3 regions of the Paenibacillus sp. 22594 genome follow, and region 3 is predicted to be linked to each of the others. Evidence: riboswitches for the same ligand, from Rfam matches in the RefSeq annotation. Region 3 holds a riboswitch; each other region holds the start of a gene.
What was found. Region 3 has a riboswitch for cobalamin ahead of metE (5-methyltetrahydropteroyltriglutamate--homocysteine S-methyltransferase). Riboswitches for the same ligand answer to the same signal wherever they lie in the genome.

Region 1 (6,510 bases), on a different contig from region 3:
CACCGTAATGGATAAATCGACCGGCTTCACAAATTTGGTACCATCCGGGGAGAAGGTGTATAGCCCTGATACCAGCTCCTTGCGTGACGAGCTGCTCTCCCGCACGCTGATCTTCACGGTTCCGGTAACCGCACCGGCCGGAATCAGCAGTTGCACTTCACCCCCGCTGTCCTTGAGGACTGCACCTGCACCAGGGGTAACTTCCTGCTCGAAGACAGCAGTGTTTGCCGTGAATTTCCCGCTCAGTGCCGCCGCTTCTGACGCCGTCATTCTGGCGTTCAGGTTCGTAACGGCTGTTGTCTGCCCCACCTGATTCAGCGGAAGGGTGTTGTCAGTGGTGATGTCCACGGTTCCCGTACTTCCCGGAAGACCGCCTGCGCCTGGAGAAGTGGTTTCATAATCTGTCGTGTAGGACCAGACAAGTACATCTCCATTACTCAATTTATAATCAGCCGCACTAAATCCGGGGTCCTTACCATTTACGTAATAGAGCCATCCGCTTTTGGGTCCCCGGTCAAACTCTTTGAGGCCGTCGATAGACACCACATACAGGCTTCCGCCGGAGGTCGTGGCCTCCACTTTGCCCCCCAATTGGCGGTTCAGCAGGCTGTATGCCGTTTCGCCCGGATTCAAGACCACCTGCGTGCTGGGCAGAATCGTTCCTTTGGCGCTGTCCCCGATAACCGAGATCGTTGCCGATGCCGGCTGAGGCACAACTGCCGGATCTGCAACGGTCAGCTTTTGCGTATAGCGGGCAATCTTCGGCGTGCTCTCCGCAATATATCCGGTCACGGCCAGGGTGTACGCACCAGCAGGCAATCCTTTGTCAAAGGTAGCTATACCTTGGTCATTTGTAGTTACTGCTGTGCCGCCAATCGTAACCTGTACACCCGCTGCCGGCGTTACCACCGGGTCAGAGGTAAAGGTGGTATTATTCCAGACCCACTGCTTCTGCGCTACCGTAATGGTGAACTTTTCACCCGGCTTAGGCTGCGCAGGAGCAACCGACAGTGAATTGACAACATGCGTGTTGCCACCGGTATAGTAGACCAGCACCCGGTCGGATTGCTGCAATACAAAATCATTCAGCCCTACCTCGGGGTAGATCCACTCCCCGCCGCGCGATACTGCAAACCCCCAATAATCATTAGGGCTGTAAGTGCCATTCTTGATGCCATCGATCCCCCATACAAAGCTGCCAAAAGAGGATTCCGTAATATTCAGCGGAATATGGCCCGAAGCAGCCAGCTGCAGCAGCGCGTCAAACGCGTTGAGCGCTTCCAGCGTGCCTTCGGCCACCGGCCCCTGAGGCCCTTCAATGGACAGATAAGCGGTCACATTGCTCAGGGCTATTTTCAAGGATTGTGCATGGCGGGCAATCTTCGGCGTGCTGTCGGCAACGTACCCGGTTACCGCCAGTGTGTATATTTTGCCGGGCAGACCGTCTTTAAAGCTGGCTGTGCCTTGACTGTCTGTAGTGACGGATTTGCCGCCAATGGTAACCTGTACACCCGCCGCCGGGGAGGTTACCGGATCATTGTTGAATGTGGCCGAATTCCACACCCATTTCTTTTGCGTCACGGTAACGGTAAAAGCTTCCCCCGGCTTAGGCTGCGCTGGACTGACCTGTACCGTATCCACCACCTGGGTATCCGCACCGGCATAATACACCAGCACCCGGTCGGATGCCTCCAGTACATAATCCCCCATCCCGACAGACGGGTAGATCCATTCGCCGCCCCGCTGCACCGCAAAGCTCCAATAGCCCTTATACGTGCCGCTCTCTATTCCGTTGATCGACGAGACATAGCTGCCAAAAGAAGATTCTGTAATCTTCAGCGGAATATTGCCGGACTCGGCGAGCTTCTTCAGCGCTTCCAGTGTATTATACGCCTCCAGCGCACCGTCAATGACTGGCCCCTGCGGTCCTTCAACCGACAGATAAGCCGCTACATTCTTGGGAGCGATCTTCAAAGACTGCGTATATTTCGCAACTGCCGGGGCCTTCCCCGGAGCGTAGCCGGTCACAGCAAGCGTATAATCACCTGCTGAAATCCCTCCGGTAAAGGCTGCAGTTCCTTTTGCATCTGTTGTGACCGTATGATCCCCAATTGTCACCTGTACCCCGGCAGCGCCTGAGGTTACCGGACTGGAAGTGGATGTGGAATTATTCCATACCCATGTTTTTTGGGTGACCGTAACGGTAAAAGCTTCACCCTCTCTAGGCTGCACCTTGGAAAGGGATACTTGATCTACAAGCTGTGTATCGCTGCCGGCATAATAAACCAGCAGTTTGTCCGACTCCTTCAGCTTGAAGTCTTTCATGCCTACATCGACGCTTGCCCATTCACCACCGCGCGAAACGGCATACATCCAGCCATCATACCCGCCATAGGTCCCGGCAGAGATGCTGCCAATACCCGTGACATAGTTACCGGAAGGGTTCGTAACCGTCAGTCCGTTCGCTGCAGCTACTTTGTCCAGCGCTTCGAGTACATTTCCCGCATATGCGCTGCCCTGACCCAGTGTCTGCTCAGGGCCTTCGATCGTGAGCGGCACATAGACTAACGGATTCTGCGGTGCCGGCTTGGAAAAATCGTACAGTTTTCCGTTCGTTCCACCGCTGAACAAGCTGTAGGCCACCAGCGCCTGGAGTCCCTGTTCCGTGGCCAGCACATTGGCACTGCCGCCTTGATTATGGGCAAAGGCACCATTCTCCAGCCGGAAGCTCAGAAGTCGGCTGACCAGATCTGCTTCGTTCTTGGTGAACTCGTCACTGGTGGGGTCTACGCCATAAGAAGACAGGGCAATGATGGCCTGAGCCACACTTTCGCTGCTGTCCCCGTAACCACCGCTGGCGTCCTGTTTGGCAGCCAGCCAGGCTACGGCTTTTTGTCCGGCTGTCGCAACAGCCGGGTCATTCTTATGAGCAGAGAGTGCGGTCAGGACGATGGCCGTCATATCCGGATCGCTCGCCCCCGGGAACAGAGCAAAGCCGCCGTCACTGTTTTGCTTGGATAGAATTTCGCTTAACAATGTTGTCTGATTCCATTTGGCATCCCCGGGAAGCGTATAGCTTCCGGAATCAAGTGCCAGCAGTGCATATACCGGAGCATTCAGCGACTGGCCGCTGATTTTGTCACTGTTGTAGATGCGCTCCAGCAGATTGTACCCTGCCCCCGAACCGCTGCCGGCAAAATTCGCCGGATCCCCGCCGGTCGCCCGCACGGCAAGCACAATCCGCGCATAATCCGTAACGTTCGGGAAGATACCTCCCGCAGCCTGCACCTTCTGTGCAAGCGACTGGGCATAGCTCTCCGGCACCCGGTAGCCCGCCTGGGCCAGGCCGATCGCCTGCCACTCCGAGGTCACACCGCCGCTGATAATATATTCGGCAGCTGTATACGTTGCCTGCGAGACCGATACCTGTCCCCCGGAAGCTGCTGCGGTTAGTGCCGCTGCGGCTTCTCCGTCCGCAGAATGGTCAGCCTCATACACAGCGTCTGCAACACTATTCGTTACCTTGTTAGCGGAGGCTCCTGCCGCAGCAAAAGCCTGTCCCGCCGGAACCACAGCGGTACCTGTAATCGAAATAACCAGTAATAAGACCAGACCAAGTATAAAAGACTTGGCAGAATACAATGTCTTCATCGTCAACCTCTTTCCTTTTTAATGAAATGGATTGTAGTGCACTGCAGGGGGTAACCTTAACAACATAAAGACCGCCCTTGTTCAGGGCGGCCCGGGAAGAATACAAAGTGAAGGTTGCGGCTGTCCTAAGCTCCGGACTCCATCCATCTGTATATGTTCCGCATTCTTACCCCACGAAGAATAGAAACGTTCACGAAAAAGGCAGGTCTCCTGGCTTATGCCTCATTGCTGCTCTTGGCCTTCCCATCCTTATATCCGGACAGTGGCCGCTCTAAGAGCCGCTCCGCATTTACAGTGGCGGGACCGCGCCGGATTTGCACCGTGCTTCCCTTTTAAGCCGATTCTGTTTCTGCGAAGCAGAACCGGCACCTTCTCCATAACCTATTAAATTTTAATATCAATAATCATATCCAGTATTCCCTTGTATGTCTATAGACAAGCTGTTTCATAGTGGACGTAGGCGGTTTCGCTTTCCTTGCACCAGATAGCGCTGTTTCATCTCTTTCAGCATGCCAATCACGGAAAAACCTCTGACGGTGAGCTGACGAAGCAGAGGCGCTTGCGTAAAGCAACTATCATAAATACGTAGTCGGCGGTGAATCCTACACTCAAAACTAGACTGGCTACACGCTACGATAAACTGTCTTGGGATAGTTTAGTTATACCTTATATTTACCCTTATATATTAAAGCTTCCCGTGGTAGTGTGAACATAAAGACAATGGGGGGATATTTGTGTTTTCTAGTGAAAATATAGATATTGATAACATCGGCCTAGTTAACGATTATAAAGATAGCAAAGTTTACAGGGATAGTTTTAATCAACTAGCGACTTTGGTTTTTGATATCAACTTTGAAGATTGGTATCAGAAAGGATTCTGGGATGATCGTTATATATGCCATTCTTTCATCAGAGATAATGTAGTCATTGCCAATGTATCAGTTAGCAAAATGGACTTGATGATAAATGGATTTAATAAAAAAGCGATTCAAATTGGAACAGTTATGACTCATCCGGATTTTAGAGGGAAAGGACTTTCTGGAAAATTGATGAGGCACGTTCTAGATTTTTACGAGCAAGATTGTGATTTCTTCTTCTTATTCGCTAATAGCAGTGTAATTGATTTCTATCCAATATTTGGATTTAAAGCCGTTGGTGAATCCCAAATCAAACTTAAATATCACCCCACTCCAAATGCGGATACCACCTTGCGCAAGTTGAATTGTTCCCATAAAGAAGACTTGGCATTTATCAAAAGAATGGTTTTGTCTCGCCGACCTGTTTCAGAACAATTTGGTGTTATTAATAACCTAGGACTCTTTATGTTTTACGCTATAAAAGTATTTCCCGAATCAATATATTATTCGCAAGAGGACGAGGCTATTATCGTCTATCAACAAGAAGGTCATAACCTAAATTTATATGATGTAGTTAGTCAATGTGACGTTAATTTAGATCGCCTACTTAAGCGTATTGCTAATGAGCAAACAGAATATATTCATTTTCATTTCACACCAGATCAATTGCCTGAGAACGTACAGTACGAGTGGATGGACAACAACGGTGATATGCTTTTTATAAAGTCTAACTTTACTTTAGATCCAAGCTCAAAATTCTGTGTACCTGCATTAGCACATGCTTAGAGTTATACTTTTCTTTGTCATATTTAACTCTAACGTAGAACGTTAGCATTCAATGAAACAGCGACAGTCTAGGACTTTCTTGTCCTTTACTGTCGCTGTTTCAATTTCCAGGGTCGGTCTGATACTTTAAAACACGCCCAGCGTTCGACTTCCCGGGTTCAACTCATATACACCATAAATTAGCAAAAATCCCGAACTGCACGCGCCCCACACTCATGGCTAATCGTGCTGTTCAGGATAATGTGTTGAAAACATATTCTACTGCCACGCATCATTCGCTGTCCGTATCACCAGTTGCCTTAGGCGAAGGTTCAGCGCTTGAAGAGGTGTCCGCCCCGGCGCTCGGGGTGCTGACTGCTGCCTTGCCCGAAGCCGGCTGCAGGATCAGCTTGTACTCCCCGGCGATAATCATGTCGCCTGCGGCCAGCTTCGCGCCGGCCTCCAGCTGCACGGTCACCTCGAACGCGGATGCCTCCGGCACCGCTCCCGAGGCTCCGGGAGCTGCCGGCGCGGTGCCCCCCGCCGCCGGAGAAGGCGTGGCCGCGCTGGCGTTCCCGCCCGCGGCCCCCTTCACAACAGCGCTCGCAGTCGCGCCGGTCTCCTGTCCGGCACCCGTGTCGGTGCCGTCAGTCCCTGCAGGCGCGCTTGCCTCCGCGCTGCCTGCGGCTCCAGCGGCTGTATCCGCGCCGCTGTCAGACCCGGCCGGCGCACTCGCATCGGCGCCCGGCTTCGGCGACACGACCAGGCAGCTGCCTGTCGTCGCCGTGATCTTGTAGTCCTCCGTCACATCGCCGGAGGACACCACGCTGATCTCCGCCGGTTTGAAGGCGGAGCAGTCGGCGGCAGCAGCAAAGCTGAACACCAGGCTGCCGCCTGTTGTCCCGCGGCCCAGCCGGACGGTGGCGGGAGCTGGAGCAGCAGCCCCGCCTGTGGCGCTGGGCTGCGCGCTGCCTTCTGGCAGGGCCGTGTCCGCAGGGTCCGGCCGGAGCAGGCTGAACGCGATCATTACAGCGATCAGCACAATACCCAGCACGCTGCCGGAGATCAGGAGTTGAAATCGGCTGCGGCTGACCCACCGCGCCAGCGGCGAAGCCAGCTGGGAGCGCGCTTCGTTGTATACATTTTGCAGTGCCGGGCCAGCGGCGGCGGCATAGTTTTTGCGGAAATCGCGGCTTTTGAACGCCTCGCGGTCACTGCTCAGGAAATACTTCAGGAT
Region 2 (6,510 bases), on a different contig from region 3:
TCACGGAAAGCGCCTTGTCCAAGCTTCTCGTCATAGAAATCCTCGAGACCCAGCGCGCGTCCGCGGGCATCCTTCCAGCCCATTACCTTCTTCACTTCATGCGGGCAGAAGAGGTTCCAGTGGCTGCGTGCTTCCACAGCCTCCATGAACAGATCGGGCAGGCAGACACCGTGGAACACGTCATGCGCACGCATTCTCTCGTCGCCGTTGTTCAGCTTCAGGTCGAGGAAGGCAAGAATATCTTTATGGAAAACATCGAGGTAGACAGCGACAGCACCTTTGCGTGTACCGAGCTGGTCTACGCTGACTGCGGTATTGTTCAGCTGGCGAATCCACGGAATGACACCAGAGCTGGTGTTCTTGTGGCCGCGGATATCGGAGCCGCGGGCCCGCACCTTGCCGAGGTAGACGCCGATTCCTCCGCCCATTTTGCTCAGCCGGGCCACATCGGTATTGGAGTCGAAAATGCCTTCGAGCGAGTCGTCCACGGTGTCGATGAAGCAGCTGGAGAGCTGTCCTGCGACCTTTTTACCCGCATTGGACATGGTAGGTGTGGCAGCGGTCATGTAAATGTTGCTCATGGCCCAGTAGGCTTCTTTGACCAGATCCAGACGTTTCTCTTCCGGCTCTGTGTGCATGAGGAACATCGCGATAATCATATAACGCTCCTGTGGAAGCTCCATTACGCGGCCGTCAAAGTCATGCGCCAGATAACGGTCCGACAGGGTCAGCAGGCCGATGTAGTCGAACAGCAGGTCACGCGTGTAATCGATGCAGCTGCCCAGTTCCTCGATCTGCTCCTTGGTGTAGTGGGACAGCAGTTCTTCACGGTAGATGCCCTTCTTCACGAGATCGGTAATCAGCGGGTACAGCTCGCCGTAAGGCTCGTCCGGGTAGGCTTTGTAGCGGCGGTTAACGGCGGCTTTCTTATAGAGGGAAGTCAAAAGCGAACGTGCAGCAGCGAACTTCCAGTCCGGCTCCTCTTTGGTAACCAGTTCAAGGGCACTCATCGTAAAAGCATTGCTGATCTCTTCTCCGCTGACCTCATCACGGCGCAGCTTGGACTGCACTCCGCGGATCAGAGTTTCCTTGCTTAATTGATCCAGGCCGTTCAGGATACGGTCGGCGTACACGGAAAGGCGGATTTCGTCAAAAGCCAGTTGGCGGTTATCGGGTTTCACTACGAGCTGTGGCATAAGTTCAACCATCCTTTCATTTTTGGGTTTAATTTTCAATATCACAAATTGAAGTATATAAGCGCAGAGAGCGGCCCGCCCCGAGGCTTGGCCTGCTCTTTGAAAGTTAACTGAATTTATAAGGCAGCCGGCTCCCAATGTACGATTTCCGTACCGGCGAGACTGGCCTGAATATCAATAATGCGCTGGTTGCTGCTTCCCCGGTAGGGAAGGGTGGTGTCTTTGAGTTCTTCCACAAAACGTCCGTCGATCACGACCTGGCACAGGGCCAGCAGGTTCCATTCGGGTGAGCCGGGTGTCGCTACAAGCTCTTCATAGGTATAGCCGGTGTAAATCCAGATGGGATACTCCGGCAGCTCGCTGCGCAGCTCCTGAATGAAGCCCGCAGCCTCCTCTGCCGAGAAAAAAGGGTCGCCGCCTGCCAGTGTCAGTCCGTCCAGCAGCGGATTCGCGGCTATTTCGGCAATGATCTCCCGTTGGCGCTCCGGGGTGAACGGCTCACCGAAATTAAAGTTCCAGGTTTTGGGATTGAAGCAGCCCGGGCAGCGGTGACGGCAGCCGCTGAGGAAAAGGACGGCCCGCATGCCTTCTCCTTCATTGATCGATTCCGGGTAGTAGCCGCATATGTTCATAGATGCTTAACGCGGTCCCTTACTTCGGCTTGCTTGGCGGCATTGAAGCGGGTCTGATAGTCGCCGGTCAGGTAGCCGGTTACCCGGCGCAGACGGCGGATATGCACATCGTTCTCATGCGCGTCGCAGGAAGGGCAATTGGTGCCAATCACGCCTTCGTAACCGCAGTTCGAGCAGCGGTCCACCGGATGGTTGATGCTGAAATAGCTGACTTGCTGCTCCAGCGCGTAACGGATAATCTTGACAAAAGCCGCCGGGTTGCTGCGTGCATTACCATTCAGCTCCACATAAGAGATTGCACCCGCATTGCAGTATTCATGGAACGGGGCTTCCAGGCTGATTTTCTGCGCAGCGCTCAGCTCATGGTAGACCGGGATGTGGAAAGAGTTCGTATAGTATTCACGGTCGGTGATGCCCGGAATGGAACCAATTACTTTACGGTCCACCTTGGTGAACTTACCGGACAGCCCTTCAGCAGGTGTGGCGAACAGAGTGATGTTGAGGTTCAGTTCCTCGCTCTTGCGGTCGCAGTATTCCCGCATGTGGCGGACAATAGCGAGCGCCTTGGCATGGATCTTCATGTCCTCGCCGTGATGCTTGCCGTACATGGCCTTCATGCACTCCGCCATGCCGATGAAGCCAATCGACAGACTGCCGTGCTTCAGCAGTTCGCCAACAGAATCCTCGGGAGCCAGGTCCTGGCCGCCTTCCCAGACGCCTTCGCGCATCATGAAGTCAGAGGCTTTGGCCTTCTGGGAAGCCTGGATGCGGAAGCGGTGGAGCAGCCCTTCCAGAGCGATGTCCATGTAATGGTTCAGATCGTCATAGAAACCGTTCTCGTCCGCGGCAAGCCGGCGTCCTGTGGCGGTGCCGTAAGCCAGTCCCAGCCGCACGAGATTGAGCGTATTGAAGGACAGGTTGCCTTTGCCGGAGCAGTGGTTGCGTCCGAAGCGGTCGCCCAGCACCCGTGTGCGGCAGCCCATGGTTGCAAATTCAGTATCCGGGTCGGCCGGATCATAATATTGCATGTTGAGTGGCGCATCCAGATTGGCGAAGTTCGGGTACAGTCTGCGGGCGGAGCATTCGGCGGCCTTGAGGAACAAGTGATAGTTCGGATCGCCCTGCTGCTGGTTCACGCCCTGCTTGCATTTGAAGATCTGGATCGGGAATACCGGCGTTTCGCCGCTGCCGAGTCCGTTCATCGTTGCGGTCAGCAGCGAGCTGATCACCAGCTGACCTTCGGGAGAGGTGCACGTGCCATAGTTGATGCTGGTAAAAGGAATCTGGCCGCCCGAGCGGCTGGACATCGTATTCAGGTTATGTATCATGCTCTCTGCAGCCTGCAGCGTTTCGCTCTCCGTCTCCTTCAGCGCAAAGCGGAAGGCCCGCGGATACAGCTCTGACAGATCGCTGCGGCTCATAGTGACTTCGCCAAGATGCTCACCAGCTTGTCCTTCTTCGAAATATTCGAGTCCCTTGCGGAACAGCTTGGCAAAGGACTTGGTCACATAAGGGGCCAGGTCATAATCCAGCTTGTTGGCGGATACGCCGCCGTATTGGGCATTTTGCTGAGACTGGAAAATAATCGCCACAAGTGACATCGCGGTCATAATCGAGTTCGGAGGTCGCACACTGCCGTTGCCAGTGTTAAAGCCTTCGCGGAGAAGACGCTCGAACGGGATAAAGATGCAGTTGGTGGTTCCGATGGCGTATTGGTCCAGATCATGGACATACACTACGTTATCGAGGGTAGCCTGTACCAGTTGCGGCGGCATTGTGAAGTTGCGGGCATACCACTTGGAATACTCACTGCCGAACTTACTCATTTTGCCGGAAAAGCTTTCTCCGTTCAAATTGGCATTCTCGCGCAGCAGATCCAAATCCCGGCTGTCGATAATATCGCGCCCCAAATGGATGAGTTCCTCTAACATAACCTCCTGTGCATCTTGTCCACCGTTGTACCGTTTCTCCAGCAACGTCATTGTGCAGCTCTCCTCTCCGTATATAAAAAACGTCCTGATAGTAATAAGACACCCGTTAACTCAGTAAAAAGAGCATCTTCCGCCGAGGACGGCGGAAAATGCCCGGATGCGTAACACAAATAACCGAAACCGGATATTTGCGGATGGTCTCCATGGAAAGAAGCTTTCCCGCAGAAGCCGATACCTGAACGCGATAAGGCTTATCGCATTCAGGTATCGGCAGCCTTTGCTTCCCATCCTGGGGGAAGGCTAAATCTGCTTTTGCAGGCCGCATACGGACACCTCTCCTGTTCCTCGCAGGCGTAAATGATGGTGCCCGGAAACAGGCAGGTCTCCTGGCTTCCGGTGAATTCCGGAGGCGCCTTCCCAAGGGGCAATGCCCTCAGTGGCGTGAGCCTCCAGATACTGTCCCGCAGGGCTTGTGGAAGCCTGCTGAACATCCGGTTACAGTGGCGGGACCACAGCGGATTTGCACCGCGCTTCCCTATTAAGCTTCAGCGCTCGTTATAGAGGCGAAGCACCTGTTTCCACTATATTTTGTTGTCGCTAGATAAAAATAACCCAATATCTTGTGTTTGTAAACATTTTTTTGCGAGCCCGCGCTGGGGGCGGATTCAGCCGATTTACTCACAGATGATCCACAGTTAGTCCACAGATGTTCCCGTGTTCGTCCACAATTAATCCACAGGTAATCCACAGAATAACGACAAATTTTGCCGAATTTGATTCAAACATTGGCCCGAAAACCGCCACAAAGACTCCATATATACGGTGAGTACAATCACGGGATTTCTTGCGGAGGGTTGTTAGGACTTTAGGCGATTTGTGACGGTAGACAGGAGTTGTTACAATAGAAGGGACTGAAGACTTATATAACGGATTTTTTTATATTTTATAGTAGGAGGGATTTCAGAATGGCGATTGGTGAAGTAACCGTAATTCCGATCGGCACAGGCAGCACCAGCCTCAGCAGCTACGTGGCTGATATGCAGCGGGTGCTGGAGACGGTGGAAGGCATTACCTACGAACTGACATCCATGGGCACGATTATTGAAGGACCGCTCACGCGGATTCTGGCTGCTGTAGAAGCGCTGCATGAGTCCCCGTTCACAGCAGGTGCGCAGCGTGTCTCTACTTCGCTTAAGATTGATGACCGCCGCGACAAAGCCTCTACGAGCCGCAGCAAACTAGAATCGGTGGAGCGCAAGCTGCAGGCGGAATAGTTCTGAATAATTACAGCACACAAGGAGCGTGTCCTCTATGGCGGCAATGAATCAGCAGATCGGGATACAGATGTATACACTACGGGATATGGCCGAAAAGGATTTTCTGGGCACACTGTGCAAAGTGGCGGAGATCGGCTACAAGTCGGTAGAATTTGCTGGTTATTTCGGCGTATCGGCTGCCGAATTGCGCAGAACGCTGGATGAGCTGGGGCTGGCGGCTCCCTCGGCACATGTCGGATTGGATTTCAGCAGTCTGGAGAAGATGCAATCGGCATTATCGAGAGAGATTGAATATGCCCGGGAGGTGGGGCTGGAGTATATCATCACGCCTTCGGCGCCGCTTCCGCAGCATCCGGCACTGGATGATGTGCTTGCACTGGTGCCCTTCTTTGAAAAGGCTTCTGAACTTGTGCGGGCGGCGGGTCTGAAGTACGGCTATCATAACCATGACTTTGAGTTCAAGCAGGTCAACGGGCAGGCTGTGATCGACATCTGGCTGGAGCGGATTCCGGCTGAGCATATGGTGGCTGAGTTTGATTTGGGTTGGGTGCATGTAGGCGGTGCCGTACCGGCAGAATATGTATCCCGTTACGCCGGGCGCGTTCCGCTGGTCCACATCAAGGATTTTGGCGCGGGCCATGAAGAAGCCGATCTTGGGAAGGGCCAGGTCGACTTCGAGAGTGTCTTCAAGGCTGCGGATGACGCCGGCATTCGGCACTATATTGTGGAGCAGGAGGTCTTTGCTTCTTCTTCTCTGGAGAGCGCAAGGCTGGCACTGGATTACTTCCGCAGACGGGGAATGCTGGGATGACTTTGAGGGACTCGATTCCCCTCCGCAGCGCGGGTCCTGTAGAAATTACGGTCGCAGCACTGTGAAAGAATGGGTTGCGTTTTTCCCCAGACGGGGTATAATGTATTTTGTTTGACAGAAAAAAAGCTTTAAGCTGGTGTAGCTCAGGGGTAGAGCAACGCACTCGTAATGCGTAGGCCGGGGGTTCAATTCCCTTCACCAGCATCCTTAATAACTCAATCATGGCGCGGCTTTCCGGGATTTCGGGGGGCTGCGTTTTTTTATGATAAACCTACTACTGTAACTATATATAATCAAGTTGGAGGTTAACACATCTGTGAAAAGTGAAGACTTATATCAACTTATAGGTAATAAACTTGTAGGGATTATCCCTGATGAGTCAAAAATGAGTTGATATATAGCCATAGTATTCCTGAGATTTATAGAGTAGATGAGCGCATTTATGACCGCTTGTGCAGTGAATTAGAAGAGTACTTCGTTGATCTTAATGCGGAATACAGTAAAAGCAACCCTCAACAATGGACAAATTTAACTATGTATTTAAACCAATCAGGTAAGTTTAATATCGATTATAATTATGATGAAGTTTTGTTTTCCCCTTCACAACAGCGTACAATCTGGAAATATGAAATTCTAGGTTTACATCCTACAGATGGTTTTCAC
Region 3 (6,510 bases):
ACAATATAGCCCTCTGCAAGCGTCACCATATTACGCACTTCTGTCTGCGCCTTAGCGTAGTCCTTCACTTCCATTGTGAGGCTGGCGTGATAGATCAGCTTTTTGTTCAGTCCTGCCACTACGTCGCTTCCCGTAAAACCGGCCGTCCCTTCAGCCGCCCGCGCTGCATCCGTGTTGCTAATCGCTGAACTTCCTCCGCCTGCCTTGGCTCCCTTAGCGGCAGGAGCTTCAGCTTCAGTGGACGCAGCTTGATTCTGTGGCGCAGCATCCGCTGACGTGTTCTGGCCCGCAGCGCCGTCGAAGCTTTCTACCGTGCTGGAATTGTCTGCCTTCATCTCCGACCGGCTTGCAGAATCATTATTGCTTCCAGCCCCGCACCCTGCCAAAACCATAGCAAACACTATTAGTCCCAATACATAATACAGATAATGCAGACCCCTTTTTTGCATGCCCATTCCTCCAAAAGTGTAGTGGAATTTCCGCTTCTTTTGTGCAGATTGCTGCCAGCGAAGAGCTCTTTGTCTGTAGGCTTCATTCGCGTTATAGTCTTTGACGTTCCAAAAGCTGGAAGGTTGCAGGAATTCGGTAAATTTTCCAATCCAGTGGCCGATTTGCTCATCTATGGGCGCTTTCGTTATTTGGGGATATAAGATCCGCGAAAAGAAAAAATACCAAAAAACCCTGTATTCTCAAGGAATAAGGGTTCGGCTCTGTCCGGGCAAGCTCCACCTTGCCGGCCAGATCAGTTGGTGTAGAGATGGCGCCGATTCCAGCAAGGGGAGGTGAAACCCTCATACGAAAAGACGTACCATTTAAGGATAAGAAGGAAGCCTGGTCCAGGTTCCTTCTATTCTTTTTCTCATTCTAGCAAGATTGAGAATGATTATCAAGCGTTATTCTTCCGCACGTTGCCTGCAGCCAGCACCATGTTGCGAAGTGCCGCCTCCGTCTCCTCCCAGCCGCGTGTCTTCAGTCCGCAGTCTGGATTAATCCAGAATTGTCCGGCATCCAGTACACGCAGTGCGCGCTCAATATTCTGCGTCATCTCCGCTACTTCCGGAACACGGGGACTATGGATATCATAGACGCCCAGTCCGATGCCTTTATCATAATCATGATCTTCAAAAGCAGTAATCAGTTCCCCATGGCTGCGGGAAGTCTCAATGGAGATCACATCCGCATCCATGGCCGAGATCGCCCCGATCATGTCATTAAATTCGCTGTAGCACATATGCGTATGAACCTGCGTAGTATCCTTCACATGGTTCGTGGCCACCCGGAAGGACCGTACAGCCCAATTCAAATAATACTCATGGTCTTCAGCCTTCAGCGGCAGCCCTTCGCGGATGGCCGGTTCATCCACCTGAATCATCTCGATTCCGGCATCCTCCAGCGCCTGGACCTCGTGACGGAGAGCAAGGGCAATTTGCTTCGCTACCTCTTCGCGGCTGAGGTCATCGCGTACGAAAGACCAGTTCAGGATGGTTACCGGTCCGGTCAGCATGCCTTTTACCGGCAGCTTCGTCAGAGACTGGGCATAGACACTTTCTTTGACGGTCATCGGATGGATAAAAGCGACATCCGCGTAGATCACGGGAGGTTTCACGCAACGCGAGCCATAGGATTGCACCCAGCCATTCTGGGTGAACAGATAACCACCTAGCTTCTCGCCAAAGAACTCGACCATGTCCGTCCGCTCAAACTCACCATGCACCAGCACATCCAAGCCAAGCTCCTCCTGAAGTGTAATTGCTTCGGCGATTTGACGGCGGACGAACGTATCATAGCGCTCCTCATTCCATACCCCTTTGCGCCATTTGAGACGCGCCTGACGAACCTCAGCCGTCTGTGGAAAGCTACCGATGGTTGTAGTCGGGAGCAGGGGCAAACGCCATTTCTCCTGCTGCAGCTGCACTCGCTCTGCGAACGGCAGGCTCCGGCTGTCCGGAAGTTCGTCCAGACGGCGGACCTGCTCCGCCACATCCCGGCGGCCGCGTTCAGGAAGTGCGCGGAAGACAGCCAGCGCTTCCCGGCTCTCTGCAAGCTCCGCCTCGGCCGTTCCGTTGTCACCGCCTGCGGCTGCGGCGAGCAGCCGAAGCTCTGCCAGCTTCTCGTCGGCGAAGGCCAGTGCCTGCTTCACGGCAGGCTTCAGCTTTCCTTCGCTCTGCACCGTTACGGGTACATGGAGGAGGCTGGAGGATGGCTGAAGAATCAGCCGGTCCAGCGGTACATGAAGAGCCAGCTTCTCAATCAGTCCAAGCTTGGCATCAGGGTCTGCGCGCCAGATACTGCGGCCGTCGATAATGCCAGCACCCAGCCATTTATCTTCCGGCCAGCCAAGTCGTTCGATCGCCTCCAGATTCGCGCCGCCATCGTGGACGAAGTCAAGTCCAATCGCTTGTACCGGCAACTCAAGCAAGGCTTCCAAGGGTTCAGCCGCTTCGAAATAAGTCTGTAGAATCAGATTCAAGCCGGGGACTGCAGCGGAAATCTCGCCATAAATGGTCTTCAGCAGGGCAATTTCTCCTTCGTTCAGTCCTATAACGATGGCCGGTTCGTCAATCTGCACCCAAGCTACACCTTCCTGCTGAAGCTCCTGCAGCAGCTGAATATAAGCCGGCAGGAAGCGGGCAGCAACCTCCCCGATTTCCGCAGCCGGAAATCCCTTGGACAGCTTGAGGAAAGTATAAAGTCCGACGATAACCGCTTTACCTTCAATACCTGCCTGCGTTTTGGCAAAGCGGTAGGCGGCCAGCGGTTTGTTCTCAGTCAGCCGGGGTGTAAGGCTGCCGATCTCCGGCACGATATAATGGTAATTCGTATTGAACCATTTGGTCATCTCGCAGGCCGGGGCAGCAGCATTGCCGCGGGCCATGGCGAAATATAGATCAAGCGGGACCGCTCCGCCGTCATAATCATAACGGGGCGGCACAATGCCGAACATGACAGCTGTATCCAGCACATGATCGTAGAAGGTGAAATCATTCACCGGGATCAGGTCAATACCAGCCTGTTGCTGCGACTGCAGATGCTGAAGCTGAATGTCCGCCATTTCAGCACGGAACTCTTGCTCGCCAATTTTGCCGGACCAGTAAGCCTCCAGCGTTTTTTTCCATTCACGGTTTTTGCCGATTCTCGGGTATCCCAGATTGCTGGTGATCCATTTAGTTGTCATTGAGATCTGCTCCTCATCTGTTCGCGATTTGTTGTTTGTTCTTATAAAAAGACGCCTCTCCCGAAAAATAAGCCATAGGGAAAGACGCCCATTGATCTTTTTAATGGAATAACGTCCGAACACCTCCCTATCTTCCGTAGGTACTGCAGTGCTTCAGAGTCAGGCAGGTCTCCTGGCTATCGGAGTCATCGTTCTTCAGCAAGTCTTCCCGGCTGGATCTACCTGTCTGCCAGTGACACATTTAGCTGGAACTCTTCCGTTACAGTGGCGGGACCGCGTCGGTTTCGAACCGAACTTCCCTATTAAGCTGGACAAAAGCTACGTTCACTCCGTCCGGCACCTGTCTCCTATATTCGCTTTTCAAAACTTCATCCTTTAGTCTGATGCCATCATACTGTACCCTTTTTACCATCTGCAACAGATTCCGCCGATTCCAGCTATACACATTCGCTATAGCAAAGCAGCTTTTTGCCCGATTGGGCATCTGAATCTTGATCAGTCCTCATGACAAAAAGGCGATACCCTCCAAGGAAGGCACCGCCCGCATTATTCTTTTCTATTCTAGAACCAAACCAGATAAACCACCACAGCAAGAACAATCCGGTAAATCGCAAACGGCAGCAGCTTGATGCGGTTGATCAGCTTCAGGAAGAAACGCATGGACAGCAGCGCGAACAGAAAGGCGCTGATGAACCCGGCAATAAAGAACGGCAGCGCATCGAGAGTGAAATACTGCCAGTTCTTCAGCAGTGAAATCAGGCTGGCTCCAGCCATAATCGGCACCGCCATAATGAAGGTGAAGTCGGCAGCGGCACGGTGGCTCATTCCGAGCAGAACACCACCGGAGATCGTTGATCCGGAACGGGAGAACCCTGGCCATAGCGAGAAACACTGGATCAGACCGACCGATAGCGCCTGCCTATATGTAATTTGGTCGACACTCTCCGCTTTGATCTTTTTGGGGGCGAAAAGGTCTGCGCAGATCATTAGAATCGCTCCGACGACCAGACCAATCAGCACCGTTGAGGTCGAAAACAGATGCTCATCAATATAATCCTCGAACAGAAAACCCAGCACCCCAGCAGGGATAAGACCCACAAGCACCTGTGCCAGCTTCAGCCGTCCCGTGGTTTCCACTGCAGGCTGCCCTTCCGGCACCGCTGTCAGCTCTTTGCGGCTGAACCGCTTCAGACCCAGAAGATCAATAAACCTGTTGCGGAAAATCACCACCACGGCCAGGATGGAGCCCAGCTGAATCACTACCTTGAACGTATTCGCTGTGTATTTTCCGAGAAATTCCTGCGATTTCAGCCACATATCATCGACAATAATCATATGACCCGTGGAGGATACCGGAGCAAATTCAGTCAAACCTTCAACAATACCCAATATGATTGCTTTAATTATAGTCAAAAGCTCCATAGAATCTCCTCCTAAAAGTTTTGTGAGCATCACATCTACTGAAATCACTTCGTTCAAAACTCGCTTCGGAAGCATAAACTTAGTTTTGTGAGCATCACATCTATGAAATCACTTCGTTCAAAACTCGCTTCGGAAGCATAGACATGGTTGATATTGTTAGCCGCGGGCTTTGCCGGCGGTATGGCGTTTACGCAAATACATCAGTCCCAGCACGAGAATTCCTCCGGCAATCAGGGCGTAGACCACGCTGGAGTATGCTTCTATATACCCGCCTATGTCCTCCCAGGACTCTCCGAGGGCAGCACCCAGCAGGATCAGCAGTGTATTCCAGCCCAGCGTGCCGATGGTTGTAAACAACATGAACAATCCGAATTTCATTCCCGACATCCCTGCCGGAATCGAAATCAGGCTGCGCACCAGCGGAATCATCCGGCAGAACAGCACCGTCCAGTAGCCGTATTTGTCAAACCAGGCATCGGCCTTGCGGATATCACTTTTCTTGATCCGTATCCATTTTCCATATCGGTCCACGATCCGCTCCATTCGGCTGACATCCAGCATCCGGCCGATCCAATACAGAATGGCTGCACCCAGCAAAGAACCCGCCGTAGAGGCAATGAGCACACCCGGTATCGTGAGTCCGGAGGTTGTAGTCATAAACCCGCCAAAGGGCAGGATGACCTCTGAAGGTATGGGAGGAAAGACATTTTCCAGCGCCAGCATCAGAAAAATACCGGCATATCCGAACTGCTCCATAATATCTGTAATCCAGGTTTTCATTCGATTCCCTCCATCTAGATGAGATTTTTCTTGAGGTTGCGCAAATAGCGGCTGCGGATGAAGAAGAAGTACAGTGTCTGGGCAGCCAGATAACTGGTCAGCACTGCTCCGGTCTCGGCAGCGATGGACAGATAGAACAGCCGTTGCAGCGCAATAAAAGCAAACAGGCTATGCAGAACCGCCAGCAGCACCGGAATGAAAAACATGAGTGCCAGCTGCAGCGTCGCAATACGGTCCAGCTCCTGGTCGGTCAGACCCATTTTGGACAGGGTGGAATACTGCAGGCGGTCATGATCCAGATCCATATAAAGACGGAAGTAGAGGAAGCTGCCGGCAGCGATGAAGAAGACGGTTCCGACAAGCAGCGAAGCAAACAGCATGGTGCTGTACAGCGTGCGCTGAATCTCAAATAAGGTTCCGCTGATCACGACGGCATAAGCAGACTTTTCTTCATAGGGAACCTTCCCTTTGGCAGCGAGCTCTGAAGCCACCCCCACCGTCCGGGCAAAATCATCCACATAGAAGCCGGTATACCAATCCTGCTGCACAGGAATCACCCGGCTGTACAGACTGTCGCTGATCACCAGTCCGCTAAAATCGCCGCCTCCCCTGCCATCCAGCTCCGGCAGCAGATATTCGGCAACCGGCACATGCTGCGTATAGCCGGTCTCTTCAATCTGGATTCCTTGCTTGAGCGTATATGTTGCTTTGAAGCGCTCTGCGGTCAGACTCCGGTCGCGCTGGGAACCGATCATCACCAGGCCTTCATTGCCTTCCAGCGGCGCTTCATTCGAGCTGAAGCCCGCATGCTCCAGAGCAAGCTTGTAATTACTGTAAGACATCAGAGGCAGCTGATGTGTATGGTCGGGACCTGTCTGTGAAACGACCGCCGCGACTTTGAGCGGAATCCGCAGGGTTTCGTAAGTCAAACCCAGCCGCTCCAGCTCTGCAGTAATCCCCCTCAGGTCCTTCTCTTCCGAGGAAGCGTGCCCCCCGCCCTTGGCTACATAGCCGACAGCCGCCGGATAATCCAGCTTCAGCTCCCGCGACAGTGTGTGGATCGATGCGAAGACTCCCACCGAGGTAAAGGAAACCGCCGATACGATAGTGACCATAAAAAACATCCGGCCATT

Region 1: it holds a riboswitch for cobalamin, as region 3 does, so the genes downstream of both, ACTJKB_RS16785 (DUF4430 domain-containing protein) here and metE (5-methyltetrahydropteroyltriglutamate--homocysteine S-methyltransferase) in region 3, are expected to answer to the same signal.
Region 2: it holds a riboswitch for cobalamin, as region 3 does, so the genes downstream of both, ACTJKB_RS24890 (hypothetical protein) here and metE (5-methyltetrahydropteroyltriglutamate--homocysteine S-methyltransferase) in region 3, are expected to answer to the same signal.

Annotation. Positions count from the first base shown of each region.
Region 1 is NZ_JBQENA010000004.1:587,181-593,690, forward strand. It holds gene ACTJKB_RS16785 (DUF4430 domain-containing protein) at 1-3,651, opposite strand, end outside; cobalamin riboswitch at 3,835-4,039, opposite strand; partial or broken gene ACTJKB_RS16790 (IS4 family transposase) at 4,106-4,263, opposite strand; gene ACTJKB_RS16795 (GNAT family N-acetyltransferase) at 4,386-5,294, shown strand; gene ACTJKB_RS16800 (GAP1-N2 domain-containing protein) at 5,566-6,510, opposite strand, start outside.
Region 2 is NZ_JBQENA010000009.1:180,740-187,249, reverse strand. It holds gene ACTJKB_RS24905 (ribonucleoside-diphosphate reductase subunit alpha) at 1-1,196, opposite strand, end outside; gene nrdG (anaerobic ribonucleoside-triphosphate reductase activating protein) at 1,313-1,828, opposite strand; gene ACTJKB_RS24895 (anaerobic ribonucleoside triphosphate reductase) at 1,825-3,810, opposite strand; gene ACTJKB_RS24890 (hypothetical protein) at 3,866-4,084, opposite strand; cobalamin riboswitch at 4,119-4,350, opposite strand; gene ACTJKB_RS24885 (MTH1187 family thiamine-binding protein) at 4,725-5,033, shown strand; gene ACTJKB_RS24880 (sugar phosphate isomerase/epimerase family protein) at 5,071-5,847, shown strand; tRNA gene ACTJKB_RS24875 (tRNA-Thr) at 5,980-6,051, shown strand; gene ACTJKB_RS24870 (immunity protein YezG family protein) at 6,238-6,510, shown strand, end outside.
Region 3 is NZ_JBQENA010000002.1:469,394-475,903, reverse strand. It holds gene ACTJKB_RS08865 (DUF4349 domain-containing protein) at 1-449, opposite strand, end outside; gene metE (5-methyltetrahydropteroyltriglutamate--homocysteine S-methyltransferase) at 887-3,175, opposite strand; cobalamin riboswitch at 3,321-3,534, opposite strand; gene ACTJKB_RS08855 (undecaprenyl-diphosphate phosphatase) at 3,737-4,597, opposite strand; gene ACTJKB_RS08850 (DedA family protein) at 4,754-5,377, opposite strand; gene ACTJKB_RS08845 (ABC transporter permease) at 5,392-6,510, opposite strand, start outside.